Regions from separate parts of the Picosynechococcus sp. PCC 7003 genome, predicted to be linked through region 2. Evidence: predicted binding sites of a transcription regulator. Region 2 holds the regulator's gene; the other holds the start of a gene.
What was found. Region 2 encodes HrcA, which represses chaperone genes, less so after heat shock. Its sites were predicted from a motif close to TTAGCACTCNNANNNTNNGAGTGCTAA; they were not measured.

Region 1: the regulator HrcA is predicted to act here: its motif matches at 1,854-1,880, upstream of groES (co-chaperone GroES).

The regions. Positions count from the first base shown of each region.
Region 1 covers NZ_CP016474.1:2,574,156-2,580,574, reverse strand. The annotation lists gene glyS (glycine--tRNA ligase subunit beta) at 1-1,699, shown strand, start outside; gene groES (co-chaperone GroES) at 1,930-2,241, shown strand; gene groL (chaperonin GroEL) at 2,325-3,950, shown strand; gene AWQ21_RS12240 (ATP-dependent endonuclease) at 4,056-5,831, shown strand; gene AWQ21_RS12235 (DUF4870 domain-containing protein) at 5,989-6,419, shown strand, end outside.
Region 2 covers NZ_CP016474.1:2,078,442-2,084,860, reverse strand. The annotation lists gene AWQ21_RS09975 (DNA-directed RNA polymerase subunit beta') at 1-331, shown strand, start outside; partial or broken gene AWQ21_RS09970 (transposase) at 520-826, shown strand; gene AWQ21_RS09965 (NAD(P)H-quinone oxidoreductase subunit 4) at 962-2,545, opposite strand; gene AWQ21_RS09960 (rhodanese-like domain-containing protein) at 2,863-3,219, shown strand; gene hrcA (heat-inducible transcriptional repressor HrcA) at 3,333-4,379, shown strand; gene AWQ21_RS09950 (manganese efflux pump) at 4,479-5,036, shown strand; gene AWQ21_RS09945 (manganese efflux pump) at 5,348-5,911, shown strand; gene AWQ21_RS09940 (DUF3110 domain-containing protein) at 5,938-6,330, opposite strand.

The DNA.
Region 1 (6,419 bases), 500 kb from region 2:
CGATGGGGATCTGCGTTTTCCGCGACCAATCCGCTGGTTAGTATCTCTCTGGAATGAGGCTGTGTTACCGCTGGAACTGGTGAATGGCTCCGGTCAGTTAGAGGCGGGTCGTATTTCTCGCGGGCACCGGATTTTACATCAAGGGGATGTGACTTTAAATAATGCGGCTGATTATGTGGCCACCTTGCAGCAAGCCTTTGTGGAAGTTGACCCCCAGGTGCGGGAAGAAAAAATTGTTGCTGGCGTCAAAGCGGCGGCGGCAGAGATTGGTGGTGAAGCAGAAATGCCCGCTGATCTCCTCGCTGAGGTGGTGAATTTAGTGGAATATCCCACAGCCGTGGTCGGAGACATTGAGGCAGAATTTTTAGAGTTGCCCACGGAAGTGATTACGACGGTGATGGTCACCCACCAACGCTATTTTGCGGTGCGCGATCGCCAAGATAAAACGAAGCTCCTACCGAAATTTATTACCATCTCCAACGGCGACCCCAAGAAATCAGATATTATCGCTGCGGGCAATGGTCGGGTGATCCGGGCGCGGTTAGCGGATGGTCAGTTTTTCTACCGGGCCGACTGTGATGAACATTTAGAAACCTATTTGCCCCAACTAGAAGCCGTCACCTTCCAGGAAGAGTTGGGGACGATGCGGGACAAAGTAGACCGCATCATGGAAATTTCCCAGCAAATTGCTGAACAGCTTGGCCTGTCTGAGGAAGAGAAAGAAATTATTGCCAGCACCGCCATGCTCTGTAAGGCGGATTTGGTGACCCAGATGGTCTATGAATTCCCGGAACTTCAGGGCATTATGGGTCAAAAGTATGCCCTAGTCAGTGGGGAAGCGCCCGCCGTGGCTGAGGGGATTTTCGAGCATTATCTACCCCGCAATGCCGATGATATTTTGCCCCAAACCCTCGCGGGTCAAGTGGTGGGCATGGGCGATCGCCTCGATACATTGTTTAGTATTTTCGGCCTGGGAATGATCCCCTCTGGTTCTTCCGATCCCTTTGCACTGCGGCGAGCGGCCAACGCCATTATTACCGTCGCGTGGGATGCGGGTCTTGAAATTGATCTGAGAGAACTACTCGCCCAGGGCGCCCAGGATTTTGTCACCGCTCACCCCGACAAGGACTCCCCCCTCGAAAATCTGCAAAGCTTCTTTATCCAGCGGATTCAAACCTTACTCCAGGATGAAAAGGGCATTGATTATGACCTAGTCAATGCCGTTCTTGGGGATGATGCGGAATACACAGAACGAGCCTTGACGGATTTACTTGATGTAGGCGATCGCGCGGAATTTTTACAGAGCATTCGTAATGATGGGCAACTAGAACAAATCTACGCCACCATTAATCGTTCTGCGAAATTGGCAGCGAAGGGGAACCTCAGCACGGATAGCCTCGATCCGACAGGGGTAATTAACCCGGAGAAATTTGAGCAAAATTCCGAGCGGGATCTCTATGCCGGTTTAGTCGAACTCGTGCCCACCACCGAAGCGGCTCGCACCGAACGGGATTACCAAAAACTAATTGACGGTTTAGCGGCCCTAGCCCCCACGGTCGAACGGTTCTTTGATGGAGAAGATAGTGTTTTGGTGATGGCAGAGGATCCTGCTGTGCGGGAAAATCGTTTGAATCTCCTTGGGCTATTGCGAAATCACGCGCGGGTTTTAGCGGATTTTGGGGCGATCGTTAAACAATAGAGGCCCACTTATTCCGGAAGTTTTGGCGGGGGCAGAAAGCAGTCTCTGTCAGGGTTTTCCTTGGGAAACAGTAGGGTCTAATTTTCGCGACGATCTAAAGTTCGGGAACCCGTACATTACCGGGAGTTGTCTGGATTTAAATTTCTCCGCTAAATTAGCACTCAGAGATTGAGAGTGCTAAACTTCAATCTAGCTAAATTTAGTCGTTTATTGATCTGGAGAAATTATCCATGGCAGCAATTAGCATCAATGTTTCTACCCTCAAGCCCCTTGGCGATCGCGTTTTCGTAAAGGTCAGCGAATCTGAAGAAAAGACCGCTGGTGGGATCCTCCTTCCCGATAGCGCCAAAGAAAAGCCCCAAATCGGCGAAGTTGTTGCTGTTGGTGAAGGCAAGCGCAACGATGATGGTAGCCGTTCTGCCGTTGATGTCAAAGTTGGCGATAAAGTTCTCTACTCCAAGTACGCTGGTACTGATATCAAGCTCGGTGGCGACGACTACGTCCTTCTTTCTGAGAAAGATATCCTCGCAACCGTTGCGTAATTATTTTTAGGTTTGACCTAAGCAATCGTTTCAGATTTTTCTATTTTTCCTCGTAAAACGCTCAACCTAGAAATTCAATCATTATGGCTAAATCTATTATTTACAACGAAGATGCTCGCCGCGCCCTCGAAAAAGGGATCGATCTTCTTGCTGAGGCTGTTGCCGTCACCCTTGGCCCCAAAGGTCGGAATGTTGTGCTCGAAAAGAAATTTGGCGCACCCCAGATCGTTAATGACGGTGTGACTATTGCTAAGGAAATCGAGCTCGAAGACCACATCGAAAACACCGGTGTTTCTCTCATTCGTCAAGCGGCTTCTAAAACCAATGATGTGGCCGGTGACGGAACCACCACTGCGACTGTTTTGGCACACGCGATGGTCAAGGAAGGTCTGCGCAACGTTGCGGCCGGGGCCAACCCCATCGCCATTAAGCGCGGCATCGACAAAGCGACGGAATTCCTCGTCGGTCGGATCAAGGAAGTATCTCGTCCGGTGGAATCCTCCACGGCGATCGCCCAGGTTGGTTCTATCTCTGCGGGTAACGACAAGGAAGTTGGCGACATGATCGCCAAAGCCATGGACAAAGTCGGTAAAGAAGGTGTGATCTCCCTCGAAGAAGGGAAATCCATGGAAACCGAACTCGAAATCACCGAAGGGATGCGTTTCGACAAGGGTTACACTTCCCCCTACTTCGTCACTGACACCGAGCGCATGGAAGCGGTGCTCGAAGATCCGTTTATCTTGATCACCGACAAGAAAATTACCCTGGTTCAAGACCTTGTACCGATCCTTGAGCAGGTTGCCCGCCAAGGGAAACCCCTTGTGATCATTGCTGAAGACATCGAGAAAGAAGCCCTCGCCACCCTCGTGGTCAACCGTCTCCGGGGTGTCCTCAATGTTGCTGCGGTTAAAGCACCTGGTTTTGGCGATCGCCGTAAGCAAATGCTCGAAGATATCGCTGTACTCACCGGTGGCCAACTGATCACCGAAGATGCAGGCCTCAAGCTCGACAACACCAGCGTTGATATGCTTGGTAAAGCCCGCCGCATCACCATCACCAAAGACAACACCACCATTGTTGCTGATGGTAACGAACAAGCGGTTAAGACCCGTTGTGAGCAAATCCGCCGTCAAATCGAAGAATCTGATTCTTCCTACGACAAAGAAAAACTCCAAGAGCGCCTCGCGAAACTCTCCGGTGGTGTTGCTGTGATCAAAGTCGGTGCTGCAACTGAAACTGAGATGAAGGATCGTAAGCTCCGTCTCGAAGATGCGATCAACGCGACCAAAGCAGCCGTTGAAGAAGGAATCGTTCCCGGTGGTGGTACAACCCTCGCTCACCTCGCTCCTGAACTCGAAAAGTGGGCAACCGACAACCTCATTGCCGAGCAACTCACTGGTGCTTTGATTGTGGCCCGTGCTCTGACTGCGCCCCTGAAGCGTATTGCTGAAAATGCTGGCCAAAACGGTGCGGTAATCGCTGAGCGTGTGAAGGAAAAAGACTTCAACACTGGCTTTAACGCAGCAACCAATGAATTCGTTGATATGCTCGCTGCCGGTATTGTTGACCCTGCGAAGGTAACCCGTTCTGCAACCCAGAATGCGGCTTCCATTGCTGGCATGGTTCTCACCACTGAGTGCATCGTTGTTGACAAGCCCGAAAAAGATAAAGCGGGTGCAGCTCCCGGTGCCGGTGACTTCGACTACTAAAACTCATAAAAGTTCATATAATTTTCAATAGTTATATTGAAATAGTAATTTCCCCCTGCTTTAATTTAGGGGGATTTTTTATGTAAATAAAAGAGTGACTTTGGCATGGGCTTTAATTTATTATCTGAATTCTCCATCAAAATAAGAAATTTTAAATGCTTTGGAGATGAGTTACAAGGATTTGATTTATTAAAACCTATTAATATAATTATTGGACGGAATAATTCAGGAAAATCATCTATTCTTGATCTCATCAGGTATACAACTGAAATACGTGATGAGCCTCATAAAAATTTATTTCAAGTCAGGCGAGAACTGTATCATCAAAATACTGCTAGTGAAATACTTTTATCTACTAAATTAAAAGAAGAACAAATATCTAAAGTTTTCAAAAAAAACACTACAGGTGGAATTTTTGGTGGTAATCATTTTGAGTTTGGGAAAAAACTACTCAACTTAAAACTAACGTGGTCGTATGGTTTTGATGGCAAAAAGTTTTTTACAATAGAAAATTCCCCAGAGGTTGATTTTCTTCAAGAACGTGGTCGAAATTATCTGGAAGAATTAGTATCAGCTTGTCAAAATCCCTTAGCTGGAAAAAAATTTTATGAGATAAATCCTGATAGAGATTTAAGACCTGAGAAAAATTCAAATGACCTTCCTGTACTTCAGGGCAATGGAGAAGGATTCACTACTTTAATTCAACAATGCATTAACAAGGCTAGTCTTGGAAAAAGAGACCTAGTTGAAAATGATCTCTTAAATCATCTCAATTTAATTTTCTGCTCCGATGCAGAATTTGAACGTATCCTATGTCAACAGTTGGATGATGAAAGATGGGAAATTTATCTAGAAGAAAAAAACAAAGGTCGAATTTCTATCTCACAATCTGGCCATGGGCTAAAAACAATTCTCATTGTGTTATGTTATGTGATTTTGGTTCCTAAAGTGCTAGGTGGTAGACTAGATCAATATATATTTGCATTTGAAGAGTTAGAGAATAATCTACATCCTGATCTTCTTAGAAAACTTCTTATTTATTTAGAACAAGTAGCTCTTAAAAATAAATGTATCTTTCTTTTAAGTACCCATTCCAATGTGGTTATTGATCTTTTTAGTAGCAATCAGAATTCACAAGTTCTTCATGTAACTCATAATGGGACAGAATCTAAAGTAAGAACCGTAAGTACATTTCTTGAAAATAAAGATTTACTTGTCGACTTAGGTGTCAAAGCCAGTGATCTCCTTCAGGCAAATTGTATTATTTGGGTGGAAGGACCATCAGATAGGATTTATATAAACCGCTGGATTGAGCTTTGGAGTGATCAAAAGCTGATTGAAGGAGTACATTATCAATGTGTTTTTTATGGTGGGGGGCTTAGATCTCATCTTAGTGCTGATGATCCAATAGAAGTGGAATCTGAAATCCCAATTTTACGAGTTAATCATAATGCGATTATCGTTAGTGATAGTGATAAATCAAGTAAAAGCAGTTCTATCGATGATACTAAGAAAAGAATCCATCATGAGATTGAAAATAATGGTGGACTAGGATGGATCACTAAAGGTCGTGATATTGAAAACTATCTTTCAAAGGAGCTTATTAGTCGTTGGTTAGAAGATGAGGCTATAACCGCTAATGAGTTAGATTTATACGAGGATTTTTTTGAATATCTTCCTAAAGTATGTGAGTCAAGTAAAAAGGAAAAAAAAAGAAAAGCAAAGGAAAAAAAATATAAAAAGAATTTTGCCAAACGAAAGCAGTTATTTGCATTGGAAATAGCTCCTTTAATGGAGAAGGATGATTTCTCTAGATTTAATGATCTAGATCAAAAATTGAACGCTATTTGTGAAAAAATAAGGCTTTGGAATTATATTTAAAACTAAATAGACATCTATTTAAAGTCTTAGGGAGTTTATAGGAACTTGTTTGATTGAGATGGTGATTTTAGTTTAGTGACAATTTACGATGATTTAAGGAGTTATTGAAAAGGTCTGCTATATATTTGGGGTAGATCATGGAGGGACTTATAAATTTATGGACGCAGAACAGGAAAGAAATTGGGCGATCGCCTGCCATCTGTCGAGCTTGGCCTGGATTCCCCTAACCTTCCTTGGGATTGGGGCGATTCCGTTTGTCAATGTGATTGCGCCAGCGGTGATCTGGTATCTCAAAAAAGATGAATCGGAATTAATCGATGTCCATGGGAAAGAATCCCTCAATTTCCAGCTTTCAATGACGATCTATGGCTTTGCTGCAGGGATTATCCTGGGAATCTTAGCGATTATCGGCGTCGTTTTCGTGATCCTACTGGGACTGGGTGGCAGCAACAATCCCTTTGCGGCCTTGATGGCAATTTTGACCGGGGTCGGAGTATTTGCTTTTATTACTTTGATTGTGGCGATCGCCATTTTCCAGATTGCGGTGGTCATCCTGGCGGCAACGAAGGTCAAAGAAGGCCAAATGTA
Region 2 (6,419 bases):
TCGCTTGATTCCGGCGGGAACGGGGTTTGCAAGCCAAAATGATTTCGTAGACGAAGGGACTTCACGGTCTCCCAATGGCTACAGCAATGTTGTGACTAATGACAATGGTGCTGGGTTGTCGAGCCGCTCCTACGATGATCTTGATGGCAGCGAAATTCTTGATGATCAAACAGCGCGAGCCTTTACGGAAGGAAAATCGAATCGCAAGGACATTATCTCTGGCGATGAACTAATTTCTGATGATACGCCGATTCCGTCGGACGTTCAGGGGAAAGCGCCTGTAATTGATGATGATGCGATGATTGATGATAACTGGATGAAGGATCAATAATGGCGATCTGATCACCAAAAATCGTTAGATAATGTGGGTTAGTCTGTGGACTGGCCCACTTTTTTGTGTAGTTATAGTAAATTCGAATAAAGAATGGAGGGAAAAGATGTATGGCTTAGACCTCAGAACAAGAGTGGTGAACTTTGTCCGCTCTGGCGGCAGCAAAGCAGAAGCAGCAAGACGCTATGATGATTGCCCCGATGTTGGTTACAGGAAGCGTGAATGCCATCTGTTTTGAGACATGGTTATCCCATTGGTTGATGCCGCAGTTGAAGGAGAACTCAATATTAGTCACGGATAATGCTCCAATTCACCGCAAAAGCAGGATAAGGGAACTTGCCGACCAGAAGGGGCACATCGTCAAGTTTCTGCCAAAGTACTCCCCAGATTTCAACAAAATAGAACATGATTGCTGCTCTCAAGAAGAGAAGGGAATATTTGCCGGAGGGAACCAGTCTTGACCAGCTTATTAGAGATTATTGCGATGACCCTTAATCCTCTAGAACTTATTCGAATCAACTATAACTATAAATAAAATCGGTAGGCGATCGCCTTTGTTTAAGATTTGTTGAGGACAAAAAAAGACGGTGTCCAGTCACACCGCCTAAAGATCACTAGAGGTTATTACGCCTAGGGACGAATCTCTGGAGCATGCAGCACCGCTACATCTAAACTAGGTGCTTTTGCTGTTTGCTGGAGACTCGGCACCGATTGGCGTAGAATCGCCGTCAGATTTTCTGTAGTAGAAGCATAGATCTGGGTAACCGCCTTCGGATACAGACCAATCCCAATAATCGGAATCAACAGACAAGCAATCACAAAAACTTCGCGGGGTTCGGCGTCGATCAGTTTTTCATGCTCCACAAGCTCTTTGTTTTCGGGGCCATAGAGAATTTCCCGCAACATTGAAAGCAGGTAAATCGGCGTTAAAATAACACCCACTGCCGCGAGGAAAACGATGATCACCCGGAAGGTGGGGCTATAGGCGTCACTGGTGGCAAAACCAACAAACACCATTAATTCAGCGACGAAACCACTCATCCCCGGCAACGCCAAAGATGCCATCGAGCAGGTCGTCCACATGGCGAAGATTTTCTTCATCTTTTTGCCGACTCCACCCATTTCATCGAGCATTAGGGTGTGGGTACGGTCATAGGTGGCACCAACCATAAAGAAGAGGCTTGCGCCAATGAGTCCGTGGGAAATCATCTGCAACATTGCGCCGCTGGTGCCCAAATCGGTAAACGAAGCCATCCCAATCAGCACAAAGCCCATGTGGGAAATGGAGGAATAGGCGATTTTTCGTTTGAGATTCCGTTGGGCAAAGGAAGTTAGAGCCGCATAGACAATATTGACGACCCCTAAGATGACGAGAACCGGGCCAAAAAGGGCGTGGGCATCGGGGAGCATCCCGGCATTCATCCGCAGCAGGGCGTAACCACCCATTTTTAAGAGGATGCCTGCCAGGAGCATGTGGGCTGGGGCCGTGGCTTCACCGTGGGCATCGGGGAGCCAGGTATGCAGAGGGAAAATCGGTAACTTCACCCCGTAGGCGATCAGGAGGCCGCCATAGAGCAGCAGTTGGAGGTTAATGCCAAAGTCTTTCTGGGCGATCGCCGTCATATCAAAGGTGACCGTATCTCCATAGAAAGCCATGGTCAGGGCAGCGATCAGAATAAATAACGAGCCGCCAGCGGTATAAAGAATAAATTTCGTTGCGGCATAGAGTCGTTTTTTACCGCCCCAAATGGACAAAATCAGGTAAACCGGAACCAGTTCCAGTTCCCAGGTAAAGAAAAATAGCAACATATCCTGCACGGCAAAGACAGCGATTTGACCGCCATACATCAGCAGCATCAGGAAATAAAATAGCTTCGGCTTAAAGCTCACGGGCCAGGCCGCCAAGATCGCCAAAGTTGTAATAAACCCCGTCAGAAGGATCAAGGGCATGGAGAGGCCATCGGCCCCCACTGACCACCGCAGATCGATTGCTTCGACCCAGGTGTAGCTCTCTACCAGTTGCAGGTTCGGGCTGCCAAAATCGTAGCCCGTGTAAAAGGCTGTCACGATGAACACAAAGTCAATTAAGCCAATGGTCAAGGCATACCAGCGCACTGTTTTCCCATCTTTATCGGGGATGATGGGCAAAAATAATGCCGCAATGATGGGAAATAAAATAATCGTGGATAACCACGGAAAATTCGCAAAGTTCATACAAACTCAAAAAAATTAACGGCTGTTTCTTAAAAATGGAATATTTATATAAATCGTTAACGCAGAACAAAGGCGATCGCCAAGCAGAATGCGTTACCCTGTACCATCTTCAAAAAAGTGGGACAGAAGATCTAACGCCTCTACCGTTACTTGTACCATTCCCAAATTGCCTTGACCGACTCTCCGGGGGAACTGCAATACTCCTTAACCTTGAACCCCCCTAAGGTGAAGATCCCCTAGCAATTCAGCCTTAGCGTTCCCAAATAGAGTCAGAAAATGCTAAAAATGTTCATTTCTTTTACCCTGCCAGCTTAACCATGACAAACCCCAGTTCTAACCCACAACTCCAGGCCGTCAGTCCTACGGTTTTTGCCCAGCGGGTCGCCACGACCGAAGCTTTGCAACTCATTGATGTGCGTGAGCCCTATGAGCTGGATATCGTCGCGCTCCCAGGCTTTACTAATTTACCTCTGAGTCAATTTGAACAATGGGCTCCCCGCATTGCCGTGGACTTTGACCCCCAGGCAGAAACCTATGTGCTCTGTCACCACGGTGTGCGTTCAGCGCAAATGTGTTATTGGCTGCAACAACAAGGATTTACCCAAGTGATCAACATTGAAGGTGGGATTCACTTTTACACTCTCTCTATGGATCAAAGCCTACCGCGCTACTAGGAGAGAATGAGCTATACTAACCCAAACTTAGACCTTAAATCTTTCTTAAGTTGAGCCAAGTTTTTTTACTATTTTTTTATATTTCTTAGTATTGAAAGCGTTACTGTCTGCGTATGGTTGCTCAGAAAATTCTTAATCCCCGTCACCAAAATATTTTTCGAGCAACGGTCAACCATTACATTTCCACGGCGGAACCCGTGGGCTCCAAGACCCTTGTGGAGGAATACGACTTTCAGGTTAGCTCCGCAACCATTCGTAATGTGATGGGAAAATTAGAAAAGGCAGGTTTTTTGTATCAACCTCATGTTTCCGCAGGACGGGTGCCCTCGGATTCTGGGTACCGTTTTTATGTGGATGAACTGGTTACGCCCAATTTCCAGACCCGGAAACGAGCTAGCCAAACGCTACAGGAACAAACCGCCGCAAAATCTTGGGGACTCGAAGCGACCCTCCAACGGGCAACGCAAATTTTAGCGACGTTAAGTGGTTATATTGCTCTGATTACGGTGCCCCATCAAAACTATGCTCGCCTACGTTATCTACAGTTGCTCCCCCTAGGCGACCAAAAGGTGATGATGATTGTGGTGATGGATAGTTATCAACCCCAATCGTTGCCCTTGACCCTAGATTGTGACCCTGATGAGCTAGCCGTTTTGTCGAATTTTTTAAATCACCATCTCCAGGGGCGATCGCTCCAAGAAATTGCCAGTCTTGATCCCCAGGCTTTGGACGAGGACTTTCAGCATTGTCAGCTGCTATTGGAGACGATTTTAGGCAAGATTGCGCAGATTGTGCCCAATACAATTGCGACACCAATTCTGGTGCGAGGCATTTCAGAAGTGCTGCGACAACCTGAATTTTCTCAAATTGAACAGTTACAAACCCTATTGCACTTGCTCGAGGCGAAACAAGAACAACTGCTTCCGGTGGTCTTTAGTGGTTTGCCAGGCGATCGCCCAACGCTGATTCACATTGGCACCGAAAATCCCCTGGAACCGATGAAAACCTGCGCCCTCATTTCCACCTACTATTACCAGGAAAAAACGCCCGTTGGCAGTGTTGCGGTGCTTGGCCCGACGCGGATGTTTTATGAAAATGCGATCGCCTTAGTAGAAGCCACAGCAGACTATCTTTCTGAGAATTTAAAGGGCGATTTTTAGGCTGTAAGCATCGTCAAATACAAGACTCAAATTTATTTTCTTTTTTTTCATAAATGGTGATCTCCACAATTTTTGTAGGGGGAAACCACGAGGAATTTTATGGATTTTGACTTAGATATTCTTCTTTTTGCCTTAGTACTAAGTATTGACTGTTTTTCCGCGGCCTTAGCCCTTGGAGCACGTCATTTCTCCCGAAAGCGGGCCTTATTCTTTGCGCTCAGTTCTGGCTTTTCCGGGGGCGGTGCTATTTCCTTCGGGTTTCTCCTGGGTAATTTCGCCCAATACATCACTTTCTATGATCAAGGAATTGCCTTTGTACTCTTGATTCTCATTGGCGTTCATATGTGTTACAACGCCTACCGAGAAATGCAAAAGCTCCCAGATGATAACGAGGAACCCAGAAAGATCCACAGCCTTTGGAAAATTCTCTTGGTCTCTAGCATTACCAGTGTTGATTCTTTGGGCGTTGGCATTTCCCTCGGTTTAATGGGGAAACCCCTCATTCCCTATTCCCTGGGGATCGGGATTGCTGCTTTTTTCGCCACCTATGTGGGCCTCTTTTGCGCGAAATTAATTTCTAGTCAACTCGGAGAAAAAGTTGAGTTTTTTGGCGGCGGCATCTTGATTGCTGTGGGCCTTAAAATGCTCTCCGTTTAAGCGTCACTTGACCCCGGCTTGCTGAAGTTTAAAATTATTTTCAATCACCACCAATTGCCAAAAGTTTTCTTGAGTCATTCTAGATTGATATCTTTATTTTTGTCTAAATGCCGCCTGTAGAAAGCGCATTCCTGTTTGCATCAAACTAAAAAAGAGTTCAATTTATCTGTAGACGATCGCCTTTTTTAGAGAGATTTAAAACAATTGTGTGAATTTTGAGAATGATGAAAAAACTATGATAAATCGACTGGTGATTTTTCGTTTACAGTGATAGTTACAAGCTTTTTGGAGAGGCGATCGCCACGGCATTTATGGGTTTTGAAGTAGATATCATCATTTTTGCCCTCGTACTCAGTATTGATTCTTTTTCCGCCGCCTTAGCCCTTGGTACACGGCACTTTTCTGGACAACGGGCTTTGTTTTTTGCGGTCAGTTCAGGGATTTCTGAGGGGGCGGCGATCGCCTTTGGTTTCATCTTGGGAAACTTTGCCCAGACAATGATTATGGCCTATGACCATTGGGTTGCCTTTGGTTTACTGCTTTTGGTGGGCAGTCACATGTGCTACAACGCCTACCAAGAAATGCGAGCTAAACCAGATAATGACGATGACGAACCCGTCAAAATCCATAGTCTGTGGAAAATTTTATTTATTTCTAGTATCACCAGCATCGACTCCTTAGGGGTGGGCGTTTCCCTTGGCCTAATTGGTAAACCACTTGTGCCCTACTCCCTCAGCATTGGCCTGGCTGCTTTCTGCGCCACCTATGTGGGCCTATTTTTTGCCAAGCTCATTTCAGGACATTTAGGTGAAAAAGTAGAATTTTTTGGCGGTGGGGTTTTGATCGCCTTAGGCATTAAAATGCTGTCGATCTAAATCTTTTATTGCCTTGCCCAAACCCATTACAAAAGTCCTTCTAATTGACGTCGAATGCGATCTAATTCTGTAGCCGACAAATCGTCTTCTGATTCTTTTGCTTCGGGCGCTTGTTGTTGCTTTCCTTCTGGATCCCAAGCTAAATCTTTCACGTTTGCTTCGGGGGGCGTGGCCAATTCGCCAGCAGCAATGTGCTGCCAATCATAATCTGCATCCCGGCAAAACTCGATAATGTCCTCTTCATCCATGGCTTCGATGGAGACGGGCGGAAAATCTTGGGCCTCCAACATTAGCCCAAACCGGGTAGCGTCATCTTCATCTTCAAACATTAAAATCTTGTTGCGATCGCCAGTTTGGAGTGTGTGAATCCCTTCATTCTCTGTCCGGGCATTAAACAGCAAGACATACACGCGACTCATGGGCTTTCTCCTTAGGTGATTACTAATCGTCTCCTTCTGGGGGAGGGTGATCAAATTGTTATGATGAGGGGGCGGGAAATTCCGCTCAA